DNA from 3 places in the Streptomyces sp. AB3(2024) genome. Region 1 is predicted to be linked to each of the others. Evidence: riboswitches for the same ligand, from Rfam matches in the RefSeq annotation. Region 1 holds a riboswitch; each other region holds the start of a gene.
What was found. Region 1 has a riboswitch for cobalamin ahead of ACEPPI_RS13765 (ribonucleoside-diphosphate reductase subunit alpha). Riboswitches for the same ligand answer to the same signal wherever they lie in the genome.
Positions count from the first base shown of each region.

Region 2: linked by a shared signal. The riboswitch ahead of ACEPPI_RS37155 (ABC transporter substrate-binding protein) and the one ahead of ACEPPI_RS13765 (ribonucleoside-diphosphate reductase subunit alpha) in region 1 are both predicted to bind cobalamin.
Region 3: linked by a shared signal. The riboswitch ahead of ACEPPI_RS01350 (energy-coupling factor ABC transporter permease) and the one ahead of ACEPPI_RS13765 (ribonucleoside-diphosphate reductase subunit alpha) in region 1 are both predicted to bind cobalamin.

Region 1 covers NZ_JBGWAB010000025.1:69,626-72,887, reverse strand. Annotated here, with positions in the region: gene ACEPPI_RS13765 (ribonucleoside-diphosphate reductase subunit alpha) at 1-1,311, opposite strand, end outside; cobalamin riboswitch at 1,452-1,580, opposite strand; gene ACEPPI_RS13760 (GNAT family N-acetyltransferase) at 1,643-2,140, opposite strand; gene ACEPPI_RS13755 (Uma2 family endonuclease) at 2,218-2,802, shown strand; gene ACEPPI_RS13750 (YbdD/YjiX family protein) at 2,856-3,053, opposite strand; gene ACEPPI_RS13745 (carbon starvation CstA family protein) at 3,050-3,262, opposite strand, start outside.
Region 2 covers NZ_JBGWAB010000176.1:1,333-4,594, reverse strand. Annotated here, with positions in the region: tRNA gene ACEPPI_RS37160 (tRNA-Arg) at 961-1,044, shown strand; cobalamin riboswitch at 1,118-1,261, shown strand; gene ACEPPI_RS37155 (ABC transporter substrate-binding protein) at 1,296-2,297, shown strand; gene ACEPPI_RS37150 (FecCD family ABC transporter permease) at 2,294-3,262, shown strand, end outside.
Region 3 covers NZ_JBGWAB010000002.1:89,628-92,889, reverse strand. Annotated here, with positions in the region: gene cbiQ (cobalt ECF transporter T component CbiQ) at 1-613, opposite strand, end outside; gene ACEPPI_RS01355 (energy-coupling factor ABC transporter substrate-binding protein) at 617-988, opposite strand; gene ACEPPI_RS01350 (energy-coupling factor ABC transporter permease) at 985-1,686, opposite strand; cobalamin riboswitch at 1,715-1,933, opposite strand; gene ACEPPI_RS01345 (flavodoxin family protein) at 2,048-2,770, shown strand; gene ACEPPI_RS01340 (hypothetical protein) at 2,802-3,262, opposite strand, start outside.

The DNA of each region.
Region 1 (3,262 bases):
GGAGGAGTGGACGACGGTGCCCGGCTCGGCGGTCTGGTTCGCCGTGCGGTTGGAAGCGTCCTTGAAGGTCATCCAGCCCTGGCCGGTCTGCGCGAGGGTGCGCATCATCCGGCCGTACAGGTCGCGGGCGGGCATGGTCTTGCGGGCCAGGCCCGACGCCTCGGCCTTGCGGTAGGCGGCGTCGAACTCGTCGCCCCAAAGGTCCACCAGTTCGGGGACGTCGGCCGGGGAGAACAGCGACCAGTCGGCGTCGGCGTTGACGCGGCGCATGAACTCGTCCGGCACCCAGTGGGCCAGGTTCAGGTTGTGGGTGCGGCGCTGGTCCTCACCGGTGTTGTCGCGGAGCTCCAGGAACTCCTCGATGTCCGCGTGCCAGGTCTCCAGGTAGACGGCGGCGGCGCCCTTGCGGCGGCCGCCCTGGTTCACGGCGGCGACGGAGGCGTCGAGGGTCTTCAGGAACGGCACGATGCCGTTGGAGTGGCCGTTGGTGCCGCGGATCAGGGAGCCGCGGGCCCGGATGCGGGAGTACGACAGGCCGATGCCGCCGGCGTGCTTGGAGAGGCGGGCGACCTGGTGGTAGCGGTCGTAGATCGAGTCCAGCTCGTCCAGCGGGGAGTCCAGCAGGTAGCAGGAGGACATCTGCGGGTGGCGGGTGCCGGAGTTGAAGAGCGTGGGGGAGGACGGCAGGTAGTCCAGGCGGCTCATCAGCCGGTAGAGGGAGGCGACTTCCTCGACGGCCTGGACGGTGTCGTTCTCGGCGAGGCCGCAGGCCACGCGCAGCATGAAGTACTGCGGGGTCTCGATCACCTGACGGGTGATCGGGTGGCGCAGCAGGTAGCGGCTGTGCAGGGTGCGCAGGCCGAAGAAGCCGAAGCGGTCGTCCGCGCCCTCGGCGAGCGCGTGCTCGACCAGGGAGTTCAGACGGGCCGCGTGGAGGGCGACGAACTCGGCGGTGCGGTCCGCGATCAGGCCCTCGCGGTGGCCGACGGCGACGGACTCGGCGAAGGAGCCCGAGCCCTGGCCCGCGGCCTCGTCGGCGACGGCCAGCGTCAGCAGGCGGGCGGCGAGGCGGGAGTACGCCGGGTCCTCGGAGATCAGGCCCGCGGAGGCCTCGGTGGCCAGCCCCCGCAGCTCGGCCTCGTCCGCGACGGCGCTGCGCCCGCGCAGGGCGGCGGCGGCGACCCGGCCCGGGTCGGTGTCGGGGAGGTCGACGGTCAGCTCGGTGAGAGTACGCAGCAGCGCGGCCCCCGGGCCTTCGGTGGTGTCGCCAGAAGTGGACTCGGCGCGCGGTGCAGAAGGCGCGATGGTCACGGCGGGAGCTCTCCCTCGCTCGGCCCGGTCATCGGCGGGGGCGCGGGCGGGCGCATGCGGGCGCACGGGAAGGCGCGACGTGCCGCACGGCGTCCACCGGCCCAACCGCGAGGCCCGGACGTGTCTCTACCCGGTTCGGTCGATCCGGGCGCGCTGCCGGCAGGTCCTCGGACTTGCGGAATGCACCAATGGGTGCACGTCATACCGTTGCGGGACAGTTCCGGATTCACACCGGATTCCCCTGCGGCGACAGCGAGGATGAGCATACATGTGGGGGCGCCCCGATGCGTGACCCCCCACATGTTGTGTCGGCACCTTGCTGAGCGTGGTGTTACAGCTCCAGCCGGTACGTGAGCAGGGTCAGCGCGGGGATCGGCGCCCAGTCCCGCTCCGGAGTGCGTACGAATCCCAGGCGGGCGTAGATCCGCTGGGCGCCGAGCATGGCGGGCTGGGTGGACAGCACCAGCGCCGACACCCCGTCCAGGGCCCGCGCCCGGTCGACGCAGGCCCGCACCAGCGCCTCCCCGACCCCCGCCCCGCGCGCCTCGGCGGCCACGGCCAGCATCCGGAACTCGGCCTCGCCGGGGCCCGCGATGTCGGCGAGGGGGCTCCCGGGTGCGGCGAACGTCACTCCTCCGAGCACCTCGTGGTCCCGCGCGGCGACGATCACCTCCCCGTGTCCGGCCCGGCCGGCGACGTCCCGCAGGACGTTCAGGTAGTGGTCGTCCTCGTTCGGGTCGAGCAGACCGTCCCCGGTGTAGGCCCGGCCGGTGATCTCCCCGAGCCGCTCGTACTCGACGGGCAGCGCCGCCCTGATCTCGATGTCCATGCCGTCGAGTGTGCGCCACGCGTGACGGTGCCCGGCGCTATCGTCGAACCGGCACCGTCGAGGAAGGCGAGCGAGGCCTGACCGTGATGACCGACCGGCCCCACATGACGCCCGAAGTGTTCGAACACCTCGCCCGGATGGCAGCCCGTGAGGAAGAGGGGCTGCGACTGGAATTCATCGGTGGGGTGCTGAGGAGCAGGGCGATGACGGACGGGGACCACGGGCGGATCATCCAGTGGTTGACGCGGATCTGCATCCAGCACCACCCGGGGCTCCGGCTGCACCCGGGGCAGGGAATCAAGGCGGAGCGGTACCGGCAGGGCCGTGCCATTCCGGACGGCGTACTGGCGCACGAGGACGCGTTCGTCGGGCAGGGTGACTGGGTGGACCCGGGCCCGATCCTGATGGCCGTCGAGGTGACCTCGTGGAACTCCGGCACCGAGCGGCGAGACCGGATCGAGAAGCCGCGCGCCTACGCGGAGACCGGCATCTCCGTCTACCTGCTCGTCGATCGGCTCAAATGCCGGCTTCTCGTCCACAGTGACCCGGACGGCGCCCGCTACGAGACCGTACGTACGGTGCCGTTCGGCAGGGAAGTCCGGCTCCCGGACCCCGTAGGCATCACCCTGGACACCGAGCCCCTCAAGGACTGGGTGCGCTGACCCGCGGTGCGTGAAGGGCTCCGCCGGTAACCGGCGGAGCCCTTCACGCGTGGTCAGCAGCAGCGGAAGCCCTCGCGGGGGTCCGCCTCGCGGGCGTCGGTGCGGGCCCGCTCGAAGGCGCGCCGGGTCATGACCTCGGCGTCCGGGTCGTGGGAGCGGGCGTGGGCGACGTACCGGTCGTACGCGGCCTCCCCGGAGAACTCCCGGACGTAGAACCGCGCCTTGGCCAGCGCCGCGCGGACCCCGCTCATGCCACGGGCTCCTTGACCCGGCCGCCGCCCGAGTCGAGGCCGGCCGCCGCGAGCTCGGCCTTCTCCTCGGCGGAGGCCAGCAGGCCGGCCGGGGCGACGATCTTCGATTCGGTCCACGGCACCTCGGAGAGCCGTACGGAGTCCGGGTCGGCGACGGCCTTGAGGCAGGTCCGGGCCGCGTCGGCCAGCACGATCAGGATCAGGACGGC
Region 2 (3,262 bases), on a different contig from region 1:
CCCGCCCCACCGGTCTCTCGTGCCCTGAAGGGCCCGGCGGGGCGGCGCCGTGCAGCTGCAGCCCGCAGCGTCCCCGCAAGTCAGGAACTGCTCGCGGATGATACGTCCACGCTATCCGCCACCACTGACAGCGAGGCCGGACCCGGAACGTGGAAGCGAAACGCGAGTCCGATCCCCGCGCTCGCCCCGCCCGCCTCCGGGTCCCGGAGCGGCTGCGAATGCGCGACCTGTGGGGCGGAACCGGGGCCTGATCACCGCGCCGGGATACCCGGACCCGCTGCAACCCTGCCGACCCGCAGGCTGCACGCCGCGGCCTCGCCGAGGGCGCCGATGCCGGCACTTGCCGCCGACCGGACGCGATGCTCGGCGTATCCCATCGTGCTCGGCCCTCAGGGTCCGCAAGGGCCTGAAGGCCCGAACGGGACGGCCGGCGGGGACGGGCGCGACGCGGTCTCTGCGGTGAACACTGAGCGTGGCGGTGGAAACGGCCGAGCCGTGGCCGCGACCCGGCTCGAGGCGCACGCGCATTGCGCTGAGCAGGCTGCCCGGGCCTGGCCTGATGGGCAGGGCAGCGGCGACGCGACCCTTGACCGGCTCGCCAACGGGTATACGGCGACACAGAGGGACCGGGCGTTCCGGCAGTGCATGAGCGACGAGGGATGGCCGCAGTAGCAGCGCACCCCGACCCGTCGGCGGGTCCGGGATGTGGACCGCTGATGTCTGGCACCAGGCGCGCGGCGCCCCTCCCGTGGGGAGCCGGGGGGGGCGCCGGCCCGGGATGGTCCGGTGACAGCACCGTAGACCCGCAGGCGGGGCGACGGTAGGCATATGACAGGGGGGATTCCGGAACAGTGGAACGGTCAGGCCTCCAACAGCAGCGCTCTACAGGATTGTTCGGAGTGTCGCGATCCGGCTCGTCACCCTTCCCTGGGGGTCGCATCGGCGGCAGTCGCCTCAGTCGAGGTCGGAGCAGGCTCGGAAACAGTGTGGCAGCGGTCTGCGAAACCGCGGGTCGGGTCACAGGCGCGACTCCTGTCGTCCCCTGCCGTTCGTGCGTGGAGCGCGGTGGCGGCCGGCTGCGTTGGACCTGTGGACCCCCGTTCGGGGGAAAGGGGGCATCTGGCAGACTTGTGCGGGTTGTCCCAGGCGGCGCAGGACAGGAAACCGGTGTGAATCCGGTGCGGTCCCGCCACTGTGACCGGAGCTCCGCCCACCCGCGGGCCCCGGGAGTCAGACACTGACGCGCCGCCTCTTCACTTCGACCGGGGACGAGGATCCCCCGGAGAGGCCTCGCCATGTCGCGTTCCCGCGCAACCCTGCGCTCCATCGCCGCCCTCGCCTTCCTGGTTCCGCTCGCCGCGTGCGGCGGGCCGGCCGACGGACCCGCCGGTGCGGCCCGGCCCGGCCCCGGAGCGCGGCCCGCGCCCGGGTTCCCGTACACCGTCACCAACTGCGGTGTCACCAGCACCTACCAGGCCCCGCCCGAGCGGGCCGTCACCATGAACCAGCACGCCACCGAGATCATGCTGGCCCTCGGACTGCAGGACCGGATGGTCGGCACGGCCTACCTCGACGACTCCGTGCTCCCCGCCTACCGGCCCGCCTACGACAAGATCAAGGTGCTGGCCGGCGAATACCCCTCCAAGGAGGTGCTCCTCGGAGCCGACCCCGACTTCGTGTACGGCGGTTACGCCAGCGCCTTCGACAAGGGCCAGGGCCGGGACCGTGAAGGGCTCGCCCGGTCCGGCATCGGCTCCCGGCTGAGCGTGGAGTACTGCACCCGGGGCCCGGTCGGCCTCGCCCAGCTGAAGACCGAGATCACCGAGGTCGCCCGGACCTTCGGCGTGCCCGAACGCGGAGCGGCCCTCGTCGAGGACGAGCAGCGCCGCGTCGACGCCGTCACCGCACGTCTGAAGGACGCGCCGAGGCCGCCCGTCTTCGTCTACGACTCCGGCGAGGGCTCCGCCTTCACCTCGGGCGGCAAGGGCATCGGCAACGAGATCGTCACCCTCGCCGGAGGCACGAACGTCTTCGCCGACCTCGACGACACCTTCGGCGACGTGTCCTGGGAGAAGGTCATCGAGCGCAAGCCCGAGGTCGTCCTCATCTACGACTACGGCGGCACCACCGTGGAGTCCAAGAAGCAGCGCCTGCTCAACGACCCGGCGCTGGCTCAGGTTCCCGCCGTCAAGAACCGGCGGTTCGTCGTGCTGCCGCTCTCCTCCGCCGTGCTCGGCGTACGCGTCGCCGACGCCGTCGAGTCCCTGGGCCGCCAACTGCACCCCGACGCCGCGTGAGGCGCCGCCGGACCGCCGCCGTCCTCCTGATCCTCGCCGCCGTTCTGGCGGCCTCGGCGGTGGCCGGGCTCGCCCTGGGGCCCGTACGGATCGCCCCCGGCCGGGTCCTCGACCTCGTCCTGGCCGGACCGGACGCGCAGGGCGGAGCCTTCGCCTCCATCGTGTGGGACGTCCGCATGCCGCGCGTCCTGCTCGGCACGGTCGTCGGCGCCGGACTCGCCGTCGCCGGCGCGGTGCTCCAGGCCCTCGTGCGCAACCCGCTCGCCGACCCCTTCCTGCTCGGCGCCTCCTCGGGCGCCTCCGCGGGGGCCGTGCTCGTCATCGTCTTCGGTACGGCCGCCGGCGCGGGCGCCGCAGGGGTCGCGGGCGGGGCCGGGGTGCCGCTCGCCGCGTTCGCCGGGTCGATGGCCGCGCTCGTCACCGTCTACGCCCTGGCCCGGAGGGGCGGCACCATGACCACCGGCCGGCTGATCCTGGCCGGAGTCGCCGTGCAGTACGTGCTCTCCGCCCTGACCAGCCTGGTGCTCGTACTGTCCGCGAGCCCCGACCAGATGCGCTCGGTGCTGTTCTGGACGCTGGGCGGCCTGGGCGGGGCCCGCTGGGACGAACTGGCCCTGCCCGCGGCCGCGCTGTTCGTCGGGACCGGTGTGCTCGTCACCCTGGCCCGGCCCCTGGACCTGCTGCTCGCGGGGGAGGAGGGCGCGCACACCCTCGGGCTGGACACCGGCCGGTTCCGGGCCGCCGCGTTCGTGCTCACCTCCCTCGTCATCGGGGTGCTGGTGGCCTCCAGCGGGGCGATCGGCTTCGTCGGGCTGATGGTTCCGCACGCCGCCCGGATGGTGGTGGGAGCCGGGCACCGGGCGCTGCTGCCCGTCGCCGCGCTGGGCGGGGCCGTGTTCCTGACGCTGGCCGACCTGTTGGCCCGTACGGCGGCCGCGCCCGAGGAGATACCGGTCGGCGTGGTC
Region 3 (3,262 bases), on a different contig from region 1:
CCAGCCCCTCCTGGAGCCGGCCCGCGCGGTCGAAGGCCCGGACGAAGGAGGTCGCCGCGAGCCCGGCCAGGGAACGCCACACCGCCGCCCGGCCGCTCTGCCCGAGCCGGGCCGCCTGCGCCCGGCGGACCTGCGCCATCGAGTCCAGCAGCAGGAAGCCGATCCGGTACATCACGAGGGCCACGTCCACCACGGGGGCGGGCACCCCCGCCCGCACCAGACGTGGCAGTACGTCCGAGACGGGGGTGGTGAACGCGAACAGGAGCACGCCGAGCGAGGCCGCCGAGGTGCGCAGCAGCAGCTCCCCGGCGTGCCGGGGTCCGTCCGGCGCCAGGGAGACGAATCCGGCGGGCCCGCCCAGCGACACCAGCAGCGGCAGCGCCCCGGTCACGCAGAAGCCGAGCGGCACCCGGAAGGCCCGCCACAGCTGCCGCCCCGCCACGCCGGCCGGGCCGAGCAGCACGGCCAGGGTCGCCGCGGCGACCAGCGGCCCGCCGGGCCAGGGCGGCAGGCACACGGCGGTGACGGTCAGGCCGAGTCCCAGCAGGGCCTTCTCCAGGGGGTGACGGCGCCGCCAGCGGCTGCCGTGCGCCGCCACGTCGATCGGCAGCACCGCTTACGACTCCGCCACGGTCGTGGTGGCGGACCCGGTGGCGGGCCCGCCCGGGGCCGCGGAGGCCGCGGCCGCCTGGGCGAGGCCCTGCCGGCGACCCTTGCGCACGCCGAAGTAGTACGCGAGCACGCCCGCGCCGAGCGCCGCCTGGAGGGCGAACAGCGCCGACTCGATCTCCCCGGACGGGGGTTCGTACAGCGGCGAGAACCAGGGCTCGTAGTCGGGCTTCAGCTCGGTGATGGCCGACTCCGCCTGCGCGTCGGCGCCCGCGAACGGCTCCTCCCTGCCGTCGCCGAGCCCCAGCGCGAGCGGGAGCACGGCCAGGGCGGCCACCAGGAACAGCAGCAGGGTGTTGATCTTCGCGTTGCGGGTCATCGGACCGCCGCCCCCTGCTGCGCGCCGGCCGCGCCGGTCAGCTTCGCGACCCCGAGCCGGACCAGGTCCGACCTGCTGGACTGCATCAGCAGGCGCATCACGAGCACAGTCAGCAGCCCCTCGCTGACCGCGAGCGGGATCTGCGTCAGGGCGAAGATCCCCGCGAACTTCTCCAGCGCGCCCGGGAAGCCGCTGCCCGGGTCCGGGAAGGCCAGCGCCAGCTGGACGGAGGTCACGCAGTAGGTGACGAGGTCGGCGAAGAAGGCCCCCAGGAAGACGGTCACCATCAGCGGCGCACCGGACTTCCGCAGCAGCCGGTAGACGGCGTAGCCGGCCCAGGGTCCGGCGATGGCCATGGAGAAGACATTGGCACCGAGGGTGGTGAGCCCGCCGTGCGCCAGCAGCAGGGCCTGGAACAGCAGGGTGATCGTGCCGAGCACCGCCATGATGGGGGGCCGGAAGAGGATGGCGCCGAGCCCGGTACCGGTCGGGTGAGAGCAGCTGCCCGTCACCGAGGGGATCTTGAGCGCGGACAGGACGAAGGTGAACGCCCCCGAGGCCCCGAGCAGCAGCGTGCTCTCCGGATGGGCCTTCACCTCGCGGGTGAGGGCGCGGACTCCGTGGACGACGAACGGGGCGGACGCGGCGCCCCAGGCGACCGCGTGCAAGGGGGGCAGGAACCCCTCGGCTATATGCATGGGTAGAGAGACCTCTCCAGCACCTCGTGGATGGACGACGCGCCCCGGCCGGTCTCCTGGCTCACGGGTACTGATGCCCTGGCTCCGCCTTCCCGGGGCCGTGCGGTCTCCCGCGCGGGCCCAGTGGCTTCCCGCAGGAGTAGAGCCGGACTTCCCGATCACAGTGGCGAGGGCCGCACCGGTTTCCCACCGGTTTCCCGAACACCAAGGCCAGCTGACCCTAGTCGCCGGGGCGGACCGGTAACAACCCGCCTCGATTCGGCCGTTCGGGTGGCCGGATCCGGTACGGGCGTCACCCGGCGCGGCCCGGACGGACGCGGTCCGCTGGCGGCCCCCGCCGGCCCCGGGAAGGGTGGGGCGCATGGCTGCCGACACCCAGGGCTTCGACTATTCGGACCTCTCCGCCGTCTACGTCAACTGCACCCTCAAGCGCTCGCCCGAGACCAGCAACACCGAGGGCCTGATCGTGAAGAGCCGTGCCGTCATGGAGGCGGCCGGCGCCCGGACCTCACTGGTGCGGGCCGTCGACCACGACATCGCGACCGGGGTCTGGCCGGACATGACCGAGCACGGCTGGGAGAGCGACCAGTGGCCGGTCCTCTACAGCCAGATCATGGACGCCGACATCCTCGTGCTCTGCGGGCCGATCTGGCTCGGCGACAACAGCTCCGTCATGAAGCAGGTCATCGAGCGGCTCTACGCCTGCTCCTCCCTGCTCAACGACCGCGGCCAGTACGCCTACTACGGGCGGGTCGGCGGAGCGCTGATCACCGGCAACGAGGACGGCGTCAAACACTGCGCCATGAACGTCCTCTACAGCCTCCAGCACCTGGGCTACGCCATTCCGCCCCAGGCCGACGCGGGCTGGATCGGCGAGGCCGGCCCCGGACCCTCCTACCTGGATCCCGGATCAGGCGGCCCCGACAACGACTTCACCAACCGCAACACGGCCTTCATGTCCTGGAACCTCATGCACCTCGCCGCCCTCCTCAAGCGCGCGGGCGGCATCCCCGCACACGGCAACCAGCGCTCCCTGTGGGACGCGGGCTGCCGCTTCGACTTCCCGAACCCGGAACACCGCTAGCGGTGCGGCGTCCCGGGCCGGGCCGCCGGGTTCAGCAGGTGTTCGGGTGCGCGACGTCCACCACGTACCGCTCGGGCGAGTGGAGGACCGAGGTGGTGAAGGCGGGCTTGGTGTCGAAGGCGGCGCCGAAGGTCACGTACCCCTCGTAGTCGCCGGTCAGGGCGAGGCCCTTGAGCTTGCTGAGGGAGATCTTCTGGAGCTTGGGGCCCTGGTAGACGTTCTGCCCCGCGTCGTCGTGACCGGCGGCGGGGTGCAGGCGGATCTCCAGGAAGTACTTCCCGGCCAGCGGGACGGGCTTGCCGGACCCGTCGTAGACCAGCTGGGAGACGGGTGTGACGGTGACCGGGGGCACGGAGCCCCGGAGGTCGATGACGATCCGGTCGTACGTGCAGTGACCGCCCCAGCGGGCGTTGACGACGAGCGGGGTCACGGTGCGCGCGGACGGAGCGGCGGACGCGGCGGCCGAGGCCGGTGCGGCGAGCGCGAGCCCGG